DNA from 4 places in the Bacillus paralicheniformis genome. Region 2 is predicted to be linked to each of the others. Evidence: riboswitches for the same ligand, from Rfam matches in the RefSeq annotation. Region 2 holds a riboswitch; each other region holds the start of a gene.
What was found. A riboswitch is a leader RNA that binds a small molecule or an ion and turns the genes downstream of it on or off. The one in region 2 is predicted to bind thiamine pyrophosphate.
Positions count from the first base shown of each region.

Region 1 (3,136 bases), 1.2 Mb from region 2:
GTTGTCGTCTGAGAAAAAGTGCGGGCATTTGGGCGGGAAAGTGCTGCTTCCGACGCAAACGGCGGTGCGTAATTTGATTGCCGCGCGCCTCGCCGCAGACGTGATGGGAGTCCCGACCATTCTTATTGCCCGTACGGACGCGAATGCGGCCGACCTGATCACAAGCGACGTCGATTCATATGATGCGCCGTTTTTGACGGGAGAGCGAACAGCGGAAGGGTTCTTCAAAACAAAGCCGGGTCTTGATCAGGCGATTGCGAGAGGTTTGGCGTATGCGCCGTATGCCGATTTGATCTGGTGTGAAACGTCTGAGCCGAATATTGAAGAAGCCCGCCGGTTTGCACAGGCGATCCATGAAAAATTCCCGGGCAAACTGCTCGCCTACAACTGCTCCCCTTCGTTCAACTGGAAGGCCAAACTGGATGACAACACCATCTTGAACTTCCAGAAACAGCTCAGTGAAATGGGCTATAAATTTCAATTTGTCACACTGGCAGGCTTCCACGCCTTAAACCACGGCATGTTTGAATTGGCCCGCCAATATAAGCACCGCGGAATGGCGGCGTATTCTGATCTGCAGCAGGCCGAGTTTGCCAGCGAAGTCCACGGCTATACGGCGACAAGGCATCAGCGCGAAGTCGGAACGAGCTACTTTGATGAAGTCGCCCAGGTTGTGACAGGCGGGACTTCATCAACCACTGCACTGAAGGGATCGACTGAAGCGGAACAATTTCAATCCTAAAAACGTAAAAAGCCGCCCGTCATGGGGCGGCTTGCTTGTTGTCTATCAAGTTAGCAATTGACATCATTGGAAGGGGCGGTAAAAGGGTTTTCCCTAATAACAGTCAGTGTCTGATGATTTTTGTTGTTTCTTTTGGCCGGCCGGTTGTCTTTGCTGAAAGAATAGAACAAATACACAGCCATTGTCAAAATCAAGATAAACATCATCATAAATATCCCCTCCAAATTTTTTTGTCTTCACTATATTAGACGAACAAGCCTGCAAAAGGTTTCAGAAAATTAACATTTTTCCATAAATATTTTTACCCGCTGCATCTTCTGTATGAAACCCGGCGGTTCTATACAAGAATAAAACTGAAAAACTCAGGTTGACATCATAATCATTGATGTGTAGAGTAAAAGTTAATGTAATAGGAAGTCCACTAGGGGAGCCGTAAGCCGGCTGAGACAAGAAGCGATCTTGGACCCTTTGAACCTGATCTAGTTCATACTAGCGTAGGGAAGTGGAGCCGGTGTCTTTATGATTTCATCATACAAAGGCCGCTCCATTTTGGGGCGGCTTTTTTGCGTAAAAAGCGGCTCGCTCCCCCTGTGCCTTCCTTATAAAACCGATTGCTGAGGAGGCTATCTACATGAGTTTTTCTGCAGAACTTCGCCGCGAGGCAGACCCTATTTTTGAAGCCATTTTTGAGCATCCGTTTGTATTGGGACTGGCGTCCGGCAAGCTGAAAAAGGAGCAGCTTATTCATTATGTGAAGCAAGATTACGAGTATTTGAACGCTTTTATTCAAATCTACGGAATTGCAATTTCCAAGTGTCAAAACCGGAAAGACATGGAGATGTTTCATGAGCAGATTTCATTTGTATTAAACAGCGAAGTGCACCCGCACAACAACCTGTGCCGGGCCGCGGGGGTGGAGTATGAATCTCTGCAGGGCTATCCGCTTGCGCCTTCTGCCCATCATTATATCCACCATATGCTGACGACGGCGCACGAAGGCACGCTGGGAGAGATATTAGCCGTCTTGCTGCCTTGTCCGTGGACATATTGGGAGATCGGAAAAAAACTGATGATGGACGTTCAGCCTGACCCGTCGCATCCATTTTATGACTGGATCTGTTTTTACGGAGACAGAACCGATTCAATCACGACGAAGTTTTGCGCCCGCCTGGATGAATGGGCCGAAACAGCGGGCAAGGCTGAAAAAGAAAAAATGAAGGAGCTTTTTTTGCAAAGCTGTCAGCTTGAATACGGCTTTTGGGAGATGGCTTATACAGTTGAAGATTGGCCTGTGGAAATGGAGGCGGTGAGACGATGAATTGGAACATGAAAGAAGTCGTGATGGCAGTGATCTTGTCCGTTGCATGCGGCGTCATTTACTTAGGATGGTCCACCTTGTGGATCCCTGTTTCAGCTATTGTCGGGCCTGTCGGAGCGAACTTTATGTTCGGCATTTGGGTGATCGCCAGCCCGATTGTCGCTTATATCATCCGTAAACCGGGTGCGGCGCTGATTGCCGAGACGGCAGCTGCGGCGGTCGAACTGCTGACCGGAAGCCACTTTGGACTGTCAGCATTATTAATCGGTGTGTTCCAGGGAGCCGGTGCGGAAATCGCGTTTGCGATCTTTCGCTATAAGCGTTACAACTTGTTTACCCTTATGCTTTCCGGTGCGCTTGCCGCGGTCGGAAGCATGACATACAGCCTGATGGCGAACGGTTTTGCCTACTATACGACGCAAACGCTGATCATGACGCTTATCATCCAAATCATCAGCGGCATTGTACTCGGCGGCTGGCTGGCAAAAGCCGTTGTCGAAGCGCTTGCGAAAACGGGAGTCCTGAATCAGTATGAGATCATGAAGGAACAGCGGAAGAAGGATGATGCCGATGCGTTCATTTCTCGGATGCAGTAACCTTTCCGTCCGTTTTTATCATCGTCCTGAAACAGTCCTAGACCGGGTCTCGCTGTCGATTGGGCAGGGAGAGAAAGTGCTGATACTCGGTCCGAGCGGAAGCGGCAAATCGACACTGTTGTCCGTGCTTTCCGGCATCATTCCTGAACATGTCGAAGCTGAGGTCAGCGGAGAGGTCAATCGCAGAAAGAGCGCCGGCGTTATGTTTCAGGATCCGGATTCGCAGTTCTGCATGCTTCATGTTGATGAGGAAATCGCTTTTAGCCTAGAAAACCGGTCCGTCTCCCCAAAAGATATGGACGGCATCATCTCGGAGCTGATGGAGCAAGTCGGATTAAAGATAGATAAGAAAACGCCGATCGAAACCTTGTCAGGCGGTATGAAGCAGAGACTGGCATTAGCGTGCCTGCTCGCTCTGGAGCCTGAAGTGCTGTTTTTTGACGAGCCGACGGCGCAGCTGGACCCGGCCAGCCGGAAAGA
Region 1 covers NZ_CP023665.1:4,224,150-4,227,285, reverse strand. Annotated here, with positions in the region: gene aceA (isocitrate lyase) at 1-742, shown strand, start outside; gene CP943_RS22560 (hypothetical protein) at 793-951, opposite strand; TPP riboswitch at 1,156-1,260, shown strand; gene tenA (thiaminase II) at 1,374-2,060, shown strand; gene CP943_RS21545 (ECF transporter S component) at 2,057-2,656, shown strand; gene CP943_RS21540 (ABC transporter ATP-binding protein) at 2,631-3,136, shown strand, end outside.
Region 1: another riboswitch for thiamine pyrophosphate. It lies ahead of tenA (thiaminase II); the one in region 2 lies ahead of thiC (phosphomethylpyrimidine synthase ThiC).

Region 2 (3,136 bases):
TGAAAATAAAAAACTCTTATCCCAATTGAGATAAGAGCCTTCGGTTGACCGATCAGCGCTGATGAAATTTTCCGAAATATTAAACAACATACTAATTCATATTATTCCGACCTGTCAACCCCATATTATAAAAAAACAGATGAAAGGTTCCCCTTTCATCTGCAGTATTGCCCGTTTTTAACTGTAAATGCTGCCGCCTGCTTTTTTAAATTCCTTCGCCTTCTCTTCCAATCCTTTTTGAATAGCCTTTTGTTCATCAAGGTCGTTTTCCTTGGCATAGTCGCGAATATCCTGGGAAATTCTCATACTGCAAAATTTAGGCCCGCACATTGAACAAAAGTGTGCCGTTTTGGCGCCTTCCGCCGGAAGGGTTTCGTCATGGTATTCAAGCGCTCTTTCCGGATCGAGCGACAAATTGAACTGGTCCCGCCAGCGGAATTCAAAGCGCGCCTTGGAAAGCGCGTCATCGCGGATTTGCGCGCCGGGGTGCCCTTTGGCAAGGTCAGCCGCATGGGCCGCGATTTTGTATGTTATGACGCCTTCGCGGACATCGTCTTTGTTCGGCAGTCCCAAATGCTCCTTCGGCGTCACATAGCAAAGCATGGCCGTACCGTACCAGCCGATCATCGCCGCTCCGATTGCCGATGTAATATGATCGTAGCCCGGTGCAATATCGGTCGTCAGCGGGCCGAGCGTGTAAAACGGCGCCTCTTTGCAAATTTCCATCTGCTTGTCAACATTCTCTTTAATTTTATGCATCGGCACGTGTCCCGGTCCTTCGATCATCACTTGAACATCATGCTTCCAGGCGATTTCCGTCAGCTCGCCGAGCGTCTCCAATTCGGCAAATTGGGCCTCATCATTCGCATCGGCAATCGAGCCGGGCCGAAGGCCGTCCCCGAGCGAAAATGCGATATCGTATGTTTTCATAATCTCGCAAATCTCTTCAAAATGAGTGTACAGAAAGCTTTCCTCATGATGAGCCAAACACCATTGCGCCATAATTGCCCCGCCGCGGGATACAATTCCAGTGACGCGCTTTGCCGTCAGCGGCACATACCGAAGAAGGACGCCGGCATGAATCGTAAAATAATCAACGCCTTGCTCAGCCTGCTCGATTAATGTATCGCGGTAAATCTCCCAAGTGAGATCTTCCGCGACGCCGTTTACTTTTTCAAGCGCCTGATAAATCGGCACAGTCCCTACAGGAGCTGGACAATTGCGGATGATCCACTCCCTCGTTGTATGAATATCTTTACCTGTGGACAAGTCCATCATCGTATCGGCGCCCCAGCGGATGGCCCATGTCATTTTTTCTACTTCTTCTTCAATCGAAGAGGTGACAGCGGAATTGCCGATGTTGGCATTGATTTTCACGTGGAAGTTGCGGCCGATAATCATCGGTTCGCTTTCCGGATGGTTGATGTTTGACGGAATAATCGCCCGTCCGCTTGCCACTTCATCACGAACAAATTCGGGAGATACATGCTCTCGGATCGCGATAAATTCCATCTCGGGCGTAATGATCCCCTTTCTTGCGTAATGCAGCTGGGTGACATTTTGACTTTTTTTCGCGCGCAGCGGTTTTCGTTTCAACCCTGGATAGCTGTTGCTCGCTTTCTCTTTGCTTTTATAGCCGTTATCCTCCGGTCTGATTTCTCTGCCTTCATATTCTTCGGTATCGCCGCGCTCCCTGATCCAGGTCGCCCGCAAAGGTTTCAGCCCCTTAAGAATATCAACCTCTGCATTCGCGTCCGTATAGGGACCGCTCGTGTCGTAGACGCGGACAGGCTGATTTTCTTCGGCGCCAAATGAACCCGTCGTCGGACTTAGCGAAATTTCTCTCATCGGCACTTGAATGTCAGGTCGCGCCCCTTCGACATACACTTTGCGGCTCCCTGAAAAACTTGACATAATCGAGATGTTTTTTTGCTGTACTGACTCCTGTTTCATGTAAAAATCCTTCCCCTCTAAAAAATTGATCAGGACGAAACTCCGGAACAGCACCAGCACAAAAAAACCAGGATCATATGATGAACCTGGTTTTACAGTCAGTAAAATCACTGGAAGACAGACGGACCATACCCATTCCCCATCTTCTCCCGAATCCTTTTTACTTCCCCACGCTGGTACGAACCAGATCAGGTCCAAAGGGTTAAGAAACACATGTTTCTCTCTCAGCCCGCAGTCGGGCACCCCTAGTAAAGCTATTCAATTCATTTTTTATCGTAACACACCGATTTGGCAAGTGAAAAGGATGGAAAAATATATGAATCTTTTTCACTATAAAAGGGATCAGAGCGGCGCACCCAATGATTATAAATTGCGATGAAGCACATCAAGTATATGTTTCAAATCCGTCGCCTCAATTTGGCCAGGTGCGGATGCTTTTTTCGCTGCGCCGAACGTCACGGCCGAGCCAAATACCTCTCCGGCGAGCCGGCTGATCAAGCCTTTTCCGGCCATCGACATCGTGATAATCGGCCGCTTCGCATACCGCTCATGCATCATATGAGTCGCCTCAAGCAACACCAGCACATCTGCCGGTGTTTCAGGCATCACCGCGATCTTAGGGAAATCGGCGCCAAGATCCTGGGCTTTTCGGAGACGGGAAACGATCTCTTCCGCTCTCGGCGTCTTCCCGAAATCGTGGTTGGATATAATGACAAAGACATGCTGCATATGAGCCGATTGAACTAGTTTTTCCACATGATGCTCTTCATTGAACAGCTCGACATCAATCACATCTGCCAGCCCTGTTTTTACTACGGCATGATTCAAGGAAAAGTAAAATTCCTTACTGACTTCTTTTTCGCCGCCTTCCTCCGCGCTGCGAAATGTAAATATCAACGGGATATCCTTTAAGATCTCCCGGATGTCAGCCAATACCTTTTTCACTTTGTCAACGTCTTCGACATCCTCAAAAAAATCCGCCCGCCATTCGGCAAGATCCGGATTAATCGATAGAAGAAAAGCAGCTTCTTCTTTCAATTGTTCATGCGTTTTTCCGATGAGCGGCACGCAAATTTTCGGGGCTCCTTCTCCGATGGCCACCCCTCTGATCTTCACCGTATTCAACAACGGCCTCACTCCTGTTCTCTATATTACAAGGGTCTTTGCATTAACGGTACCGAAG
Region 2 covers NZ_CP023665.1:1,030,264-1,033,399, reverse strand. Annotated here, with positions in the region: gene thiC (phosphomethylpyrimidine synthase ThiC) at 178-1,953, opposite strand; TPP riboswitch at 2,102-2,210, opposite strand; gene aroD (type I 3-dehydroquinate dehydratase) at 2,317-3,081, opposite strand.

Region 3 (3,136 bases), 340 kb from region 2:
TCTTTATTGCCGTCTTTATTTTATCGCTCGGCCTTTCTTACAGCTTTGTCATGGCAGGATTTATTGACAACGCCTTTTTAATGACGCTGATCATTTCGACAATTTCGCTCGGGGTTGTCGTTCCGACGCTGAAAGAAGAGCGTCTCATGAAGACAAATATCGGCCAGATTATTTTGCTTGTCGCCGTCATTGCCGATCTTGTCACGATGATTCTGCTTGCAGTGTTCGCCTCAATCTACGGGGACGAAAACAGCAATATGTGGCTGCTGATGATCTTATTTGCCGCCGGCGTCGTTTTATACCTGTTCGGAAGGATATTTAAAAAGCGGCCTTTTGTCGAAGTGCTGTCAAAAGGAACGATCCAGATCGGCACAAGGGCGATATTTACGCTGATCATCGTACTTGTGGCGCTGTCCGAGTCGCTCGGTGCAGAAAACATACTTGGCGCGTTTTTGGCCGGGGTGCTTGTTTCGCTGCTTTCGCCGAACAAGGAGCTCGTTCAGCAGCTCGATTCATTCGGATACGGATTCCTCATCCCGATCTTCTTTGTGATGACAGGCGTCAAATTGGACATTTGGTCACTGTTTGGCAATCCGAAAATTTTAGTGATGATCCCGCTTCTGTTTGTGGCTCTGTTAATCAGCAAAGTCGTTCCGGTGCTGTTTTTGAAAAAGTGGTATGACATGAAAACCGTGCTGGCTTCCGGTTTTCTCCTGACTTCCACGCTTTCTTTGGTGATCGCGGCGACAACGATCGGCGAGCGCATCGGCGTCATTGACGCGCAGATGTCCGGCGCGCTGATTCTGGTCGCTGTCATTACATGCATCATCACACCGACCGGCTTTAAAAAATTAATGCCGAAAACGGAAAGCGAAAAAGAGAAAAAGACGATCACCTTTATCGGCGCAAATCAAATGACGCTGCCAGTCACGCTCGAACTTTCTCCGGAAGATTATCACGTCAGAATCCTGCATGTCCGGCAGGAAAAAAAGGAAGAAAATCTGGCGGACCCGGTGTTTGATGTTGAAGTTTTGCCTGATTATGAATACGAGACGCTTCAATCATTCGGCGTTTTCCAAACGGATATACTCGTCGTGGCCACTGGCAGCGAAGAGCGCAATACAGGGATCGCGCTTTTTGCGAAGGAGCAGAAAGTCGCGAGAATTATCGCCAGCGCAGATTCTCCAGACGCCGAATCCAGACTGAAAGATAACGGAATTGATACATTCTCTATTCTGCTTTCTACAAAAACGCTGCTGCGCGCGCTTATCGAGGCGCCTGGCGTTATGAAACTCCTGACGAACCAGGATGCGTCGCTGTATCAGATCAATATGAGCAATGAGCGATTTGACGGTGTTCTGTTAAGGGAGTTTCCGTTTACGGGAGATGTTATCTTCGTCCGAATTTTCCGCGGGGTGGACAGCATCGTGCCCCACGGGGATACAAGGCTGCAGTTGGGTGACAGGCTGATCGCCACCGGTTCGCGCGAATATATTGCGGAATTGAGAAAAACGCTTGGAGACTGATGCTTGACCATTTTGCAATTCGTGATAAGATAAAAGTATAAACTGAATGAACAAGAAATGTTTTCCACTAGGGGAGTCCTTGATAAGGGCTGAGATAAAAGTGTGACTTTTAGACCCTCATAACCTGAACAGGTTCAAACCTGCGTAGGGAAGTGGCACGGTATTTGAGTATGTATTTATGCAAATTCCAAACCACTTTCCTTGCGGGAAAGTGGTTTTTTTATGTTCAGAATCGAAGGAGGAGCCTCGAAATGAAGTTTTCAGAAGAATGCCGAAACAGCGCTGCAAAATGGTGGGAAGGCAGTTTTGTCCATCCGTTTATTCAAGGGATTGGAGACGGCACACTTCCGGTTGATCGATTTAAATACTATGTCATGCAGGATTCCTACTATTTGACCCACTTTGCCAAAGTCCAATCCTTTGGTGCGGCATATGCTCGCGATTTATATACGACAAGCCGGATGGCTGAACACGCGAAAGGCACATATGAAGCCGAGATGTCGCTCCATAGGAAATTCACCGATCTATTGGGAATCACAAAGGAAGAACTGGAGTCGTTTCAGCCGTCGCCGACAGCGTATGCGTACACATCGCATATGTACCGTTCTGTCGTGAGCGGCAGTTTTGCGGAAATACTGGCCGCTTTGCTTCCTTGCTATTGGCTCTATTATGACGTCGGCGAAACGTTAAAAACGTGCAGGCCTGACAGCGCGATTTATCAGGAATGGATCGCGACATACGGAGGCGACTGGTTTAAAGAACTTGTGACAGAACAGATCAACCGCTTCGATGAGCTGGCTGAAAACGCCGATGAGAAAACGCGCGCGAAGATGAAGGAGAACTTCGTCATCTCCAGCTTCTACGAATACAGCTTCTGGGATATGGCCTACCAAAAAGAAAGCTGGTCAAAAAGCGGGGTGGATCAGCTTGCATCTGCACGCGATCACCGATGACAAGCACTCTGTGGAAGAGCTTGCTGCAAAAATCATCTCGATTCAAAATGCCGTTGACTTTATCCATATCAGGGAAAGATCAAAAAAAGTAAGTGAAATATCAAGTTTAATCGACCGCCTTGCCAAAGAAGGGGTTGATAAGCGGAAACTGATCATCAACGACAGGGTTGATATCGCTTTGTTTCATCACATTCACCGGGTTCAGCTGCCTTCACACGGCTTTTCCGTCAAAAGTGTGAGGAGCCGTTTTCCGCATTTGAAAATCGGAAAGTCCGTCCATTCGCCAGAAGAAGCGGTTCAGGCTGAAACTGAAGGTGCAGATTACGTGCTGTTCGGCCACATTTTTGAAACGGACTGTAAAAAGGGCCGGAAAGGAAGAGGAGCTCTCAGTCTGGCTGAAGTGAAGGCGGCTGTCCGCATTCCGGTCATTGCGATCGGGGGTATTACCGAACAACGACTGGCGGAAGTCAAAATGGCAGACGGCATCGCCGTGATGTCGGGGATCTTTTCTCATGACAGACCGGATGAGGCGGCCGCGCGGCTTGCCTGTCTCGCGAAGGGAGATTCATATGAGAAAGCGCTATGATACGATCGTGATCGGCGGAGGCATCATCGGGACATCCATCGCTTACCATCTTGCGAAAGCGGGGAAAAAAA
Region 3 covers NZ_CP023665.1:1,367,948-1,371,083, forward strand. Annotated here, with positions in the region: gene CP943_RS06925 (monovalent cation:proton antiporter family protein) at 1-1,526, shown strand, start outside; TPP riboswitch at 1,586-1,694, shown strand; gene tenA (thiaminase II) at 1,778-2,479, shown strand; gene tenI (thiazole tautomerase TenI) at 2,454-3,065, shown strand; gene thiO (glycine oxidase ThiO) at 3,049-3,136, shown strand, end outside.
Region 3: another riboswitch for thiamine pyrophosphate. It lies ahead of tenA (thiaminase II); the one in region 2 lies ahead of thiC (phosphomethylpyrimidine synthase ThiC).

Region 4 (3,136 bases), 2.1 Mb from region 2:
GCCGGCACTTTCAAACCGAATTCCCTCACGACATCCAACACCATAAGCGCTATCTCGTCATTATAGCAGAATATGGCAGTCGGACGATCTGATGAAGAAAGCCGCTTCCTGGCTTCAGCTATCGTTTTTTGTTTTTTGTTCTCTGTTGTGTACGTCACGACCATTTCAGGGTAAAACGACAAGCCGTTTTCTCTGAAAGCACGGATAAATCCTTTCATCCGGTTGGCGCCCTGCATATCGTCCTGTTTAAAGAAACCGAACACTTTTTCATGGCCGAGTTTAATCAAATGCTCAGTGGCGATAAAGCCGCCGTGTTCATCATCCAAAATGAAATGGGGCGGATTTAGCTCCTGATAAAATTGGTTGATCATCAAATACGGAATATGATGTTGTTCAAGCGTCAGATAGTAACTTAAATTCGGGTTAAAGCTTCCTGTTTTCGTCGGCTCCACGATCAACCCAGCAATTTTTTTATCGAGCATATTCACAAGGCATTGTTTTTCTTTTTCAATGTCATTATTGGTGCTCGCGACGACAAGGGTGTATCCTTCGCTGGACAGTGACGATTCGATTCCTCTTATAATAGAAGGAAAAATGTAATCCGAAAGGTAAGTCGTAATAACCCCGATCATCTTATTTCTTTCCCTTCCTTTTTCAGAAAGCTGAAGACGGTGAGAGCAATACGTCCCTGAGCCCTGCTCTCTGTATAAAAGCCCTTCATGAACAAGGTCGCCAATCGCTTGCCGGATCGTGTGCCTGCTTACATCAAATATTTTCATCAATTCGTTTTCCGAATGAATTTTTTCCCCCGGCTTCACTTTGCCTTCATATATCCACGATTTAATTTTATTTTTCACCATGCTGTATTTTGTAGGTTCACTCATCAGATCAACCCTTTACTGATCTTGTACGTACGAATACGTTCTATTATAAAGGAAAAGATGTTTGCATTGCTACATATTGGAGAAATTAAGCAAAATTTTTCGAAAAATCAGCTTGTCGTCCGTTTCTTTTTTTAGTATAGTAGAATATAACTAAATAACTTGATGACCACAAGGGGAGCCTCGAGGCTGAGAGTGAACGACCGTTCTGACCCTTTGAACCTGTTAGTTAACGCTGGCGTAGGGATGTGGCAAAGTCATTTCTAATTGCATCCAAAGCAGTGCGTGGAAAACTTTCCTACTCCTTCCCCGCATTGCTTTTTTTATTGGGAAAGAAGTCCAGTATCCCTTTGTTCATCAAAAGTGAGGGTTATGATGAATCAATCTAAACAACTTGTACAGCTGATTGAAATTGCGTTTATGACAGGAATAGCACTTATACTTGATATGGTGTCCGGAATGTTTTTAAAAATGCCTCAAGGCGGTTCAATCGCCGTCATGATGATTCCGATCTTCCTGATTTCCTTTAGATGGGGGCTGAAGGCAGGGCTGGCAACCGGGTTTTTAGCCGGATTGCTTCAGTTCGTCACTGGAGGATATTACGTAGTTCATCCTCTGCAGCTTTTTCTTGATTACTTTATCGCGCCTACAGCCGCGGGGATCGGCGGCTTTTTTGCCGGATCGATCAGAAATGCTTCAGTCGAGAAACAAAAAGGAAAGATCATTTTCTATGTTACGCTGGCCGTCTTTCTCGGAAGCGGACTGAAATTTCTCGCTCATGTCATCAGCGGCGCTGTCTTTTTTGGAAACTATGCGCCTGAAGGCACTCCGGTATGGATTTATTCCTTGGTATATAATGGAACATATATGCTTCCGTCTTTCATTGTCTGCACAATTGTCCTTTGTTTACTGCTGCTAACCGCGCCAAAACTCTTGGAAAACAGATCAGACATGAGATAGCATAAAAAAACAGCGGACTCGCCTGAGATTCCGCTGTTTTTTATGATTTAATCAAATCCGCGACCAATATATACCGCTCCGGTGCTGAACCGATAAAGTCAAAAGGATAGCAGGTGGAAACCGTCAATGTTGCTCTCGGCTTTGGTACAATCACCGTCCGGTCATCCGCATCCACGATCCGCACCTTTTTCACTTTGTATGTAAAAGTTCCGTAGGAAGCTTCAACAATTAACTGATCGCCTTTCCCCACTCGGCCGAGTTTTCGGAAAACCGTATCCCGGTGGCCTGATAAAACCGAGTTGTCATCTTCTCCAGGCAGAACGGAACCAGCGAAATGGCCCACGCCTTTTTGCAGCTCGTCTTCATCTGTCCCGTGATATATAGGAATCCTTGCATTGATTTTCGGAATGACAAGATCACCGATTTTCTCCCCGGTTTTAAATGTTTGATCAATCACCGTTTTTTCTTTTTTCGCCGTCTGAATCGGAGGTTTTTCAGGCTTTTCTTCTTCTTTCATCTGCTGAAATGAAAAAAGAGCGTAGCCGTGCATTAACTTGAACACATTCGTTGTTGTAAAATAAGCGCCGCACACAACCATCACAATAGCTGCGAGCCAGATGATTTTTTTTCGATGTGCCTTAATTTCCTTTCACTCCTTATAAAAACTTCCCATTCTCTACATAATTAGAATGGGAAGTGACATGTTAAGCCGCTTTGCGAAGCCTTCTGATCATGAAGAATCCGCCAAACATCAGAACGGCGCCTAAGATCGACCATTCCGCGTAATGCCCGGCTGTCTTTGGAAGCTTTGCACCTTTAACCGTCTTTTTCACATGAGATGGCTTTGAATCATGTTTGACAGCCGTTTGGGTTTGCTTCACTTTTGACCCTGTATCATGAATTAAATCAGATCCGATCATGTCAGGCGTCAGCAATACATCCAAAATGAAGTTGCCTTGCAGATCGTATACTTCCACCAGAAGGCTTGCTCCCTTCAGATCTTCCGCGCTGACAAGCGTTGTCAAAGACACTTCTTTTTTCTTTCCGTCTTTAACAAGATAGTATTTTGTTTTCACTTCAAGCGTCTTCTGAAGATCGTTTAAAATGGATAGCATTTCAGCGATATCCTGAGCTGACAGCTCTGATACAGACTCGAAATCGGCTACCGCTTCAAGACGTTCTCCAAGAGCCATCAAATCATTTTCAAGGTTTGGATTTTTATCGCGCACCTTTCGGAGATGATTCACGAGCCTTTCCCACTCCTGATCATCCACACCCAATTCTTGAAACAGGTT
Region 4 covers NZ_CP023665.1:3,309,203-3,312,338, forward strand. Annotated here, with positions in the region: gene CP943_RS16885 (GntR family transcriptional regulator) at 1-884, opposite strand, end outside; TPP riboswitch at 1,046-1,145, shown strand; gene thiT (energy-coupled thiamine transporter ThiT) at 1,257-1,841, shown strand; gene CP943_RS16895 (class D sortase) at 1,882-2,439, opposite strand; gene CP943_RS16900 (processed acidic surface protein) at 2,546-3,136, opposite strand, start outside.
Region 4: another riboswitch for thiamine pyrophosphate. It lies ahead of thiT (energy-coupled thiamine transporter ThiT); the one in region 2 lies ahead of thiC (phosphomethylpyrimidine synthase ThiC).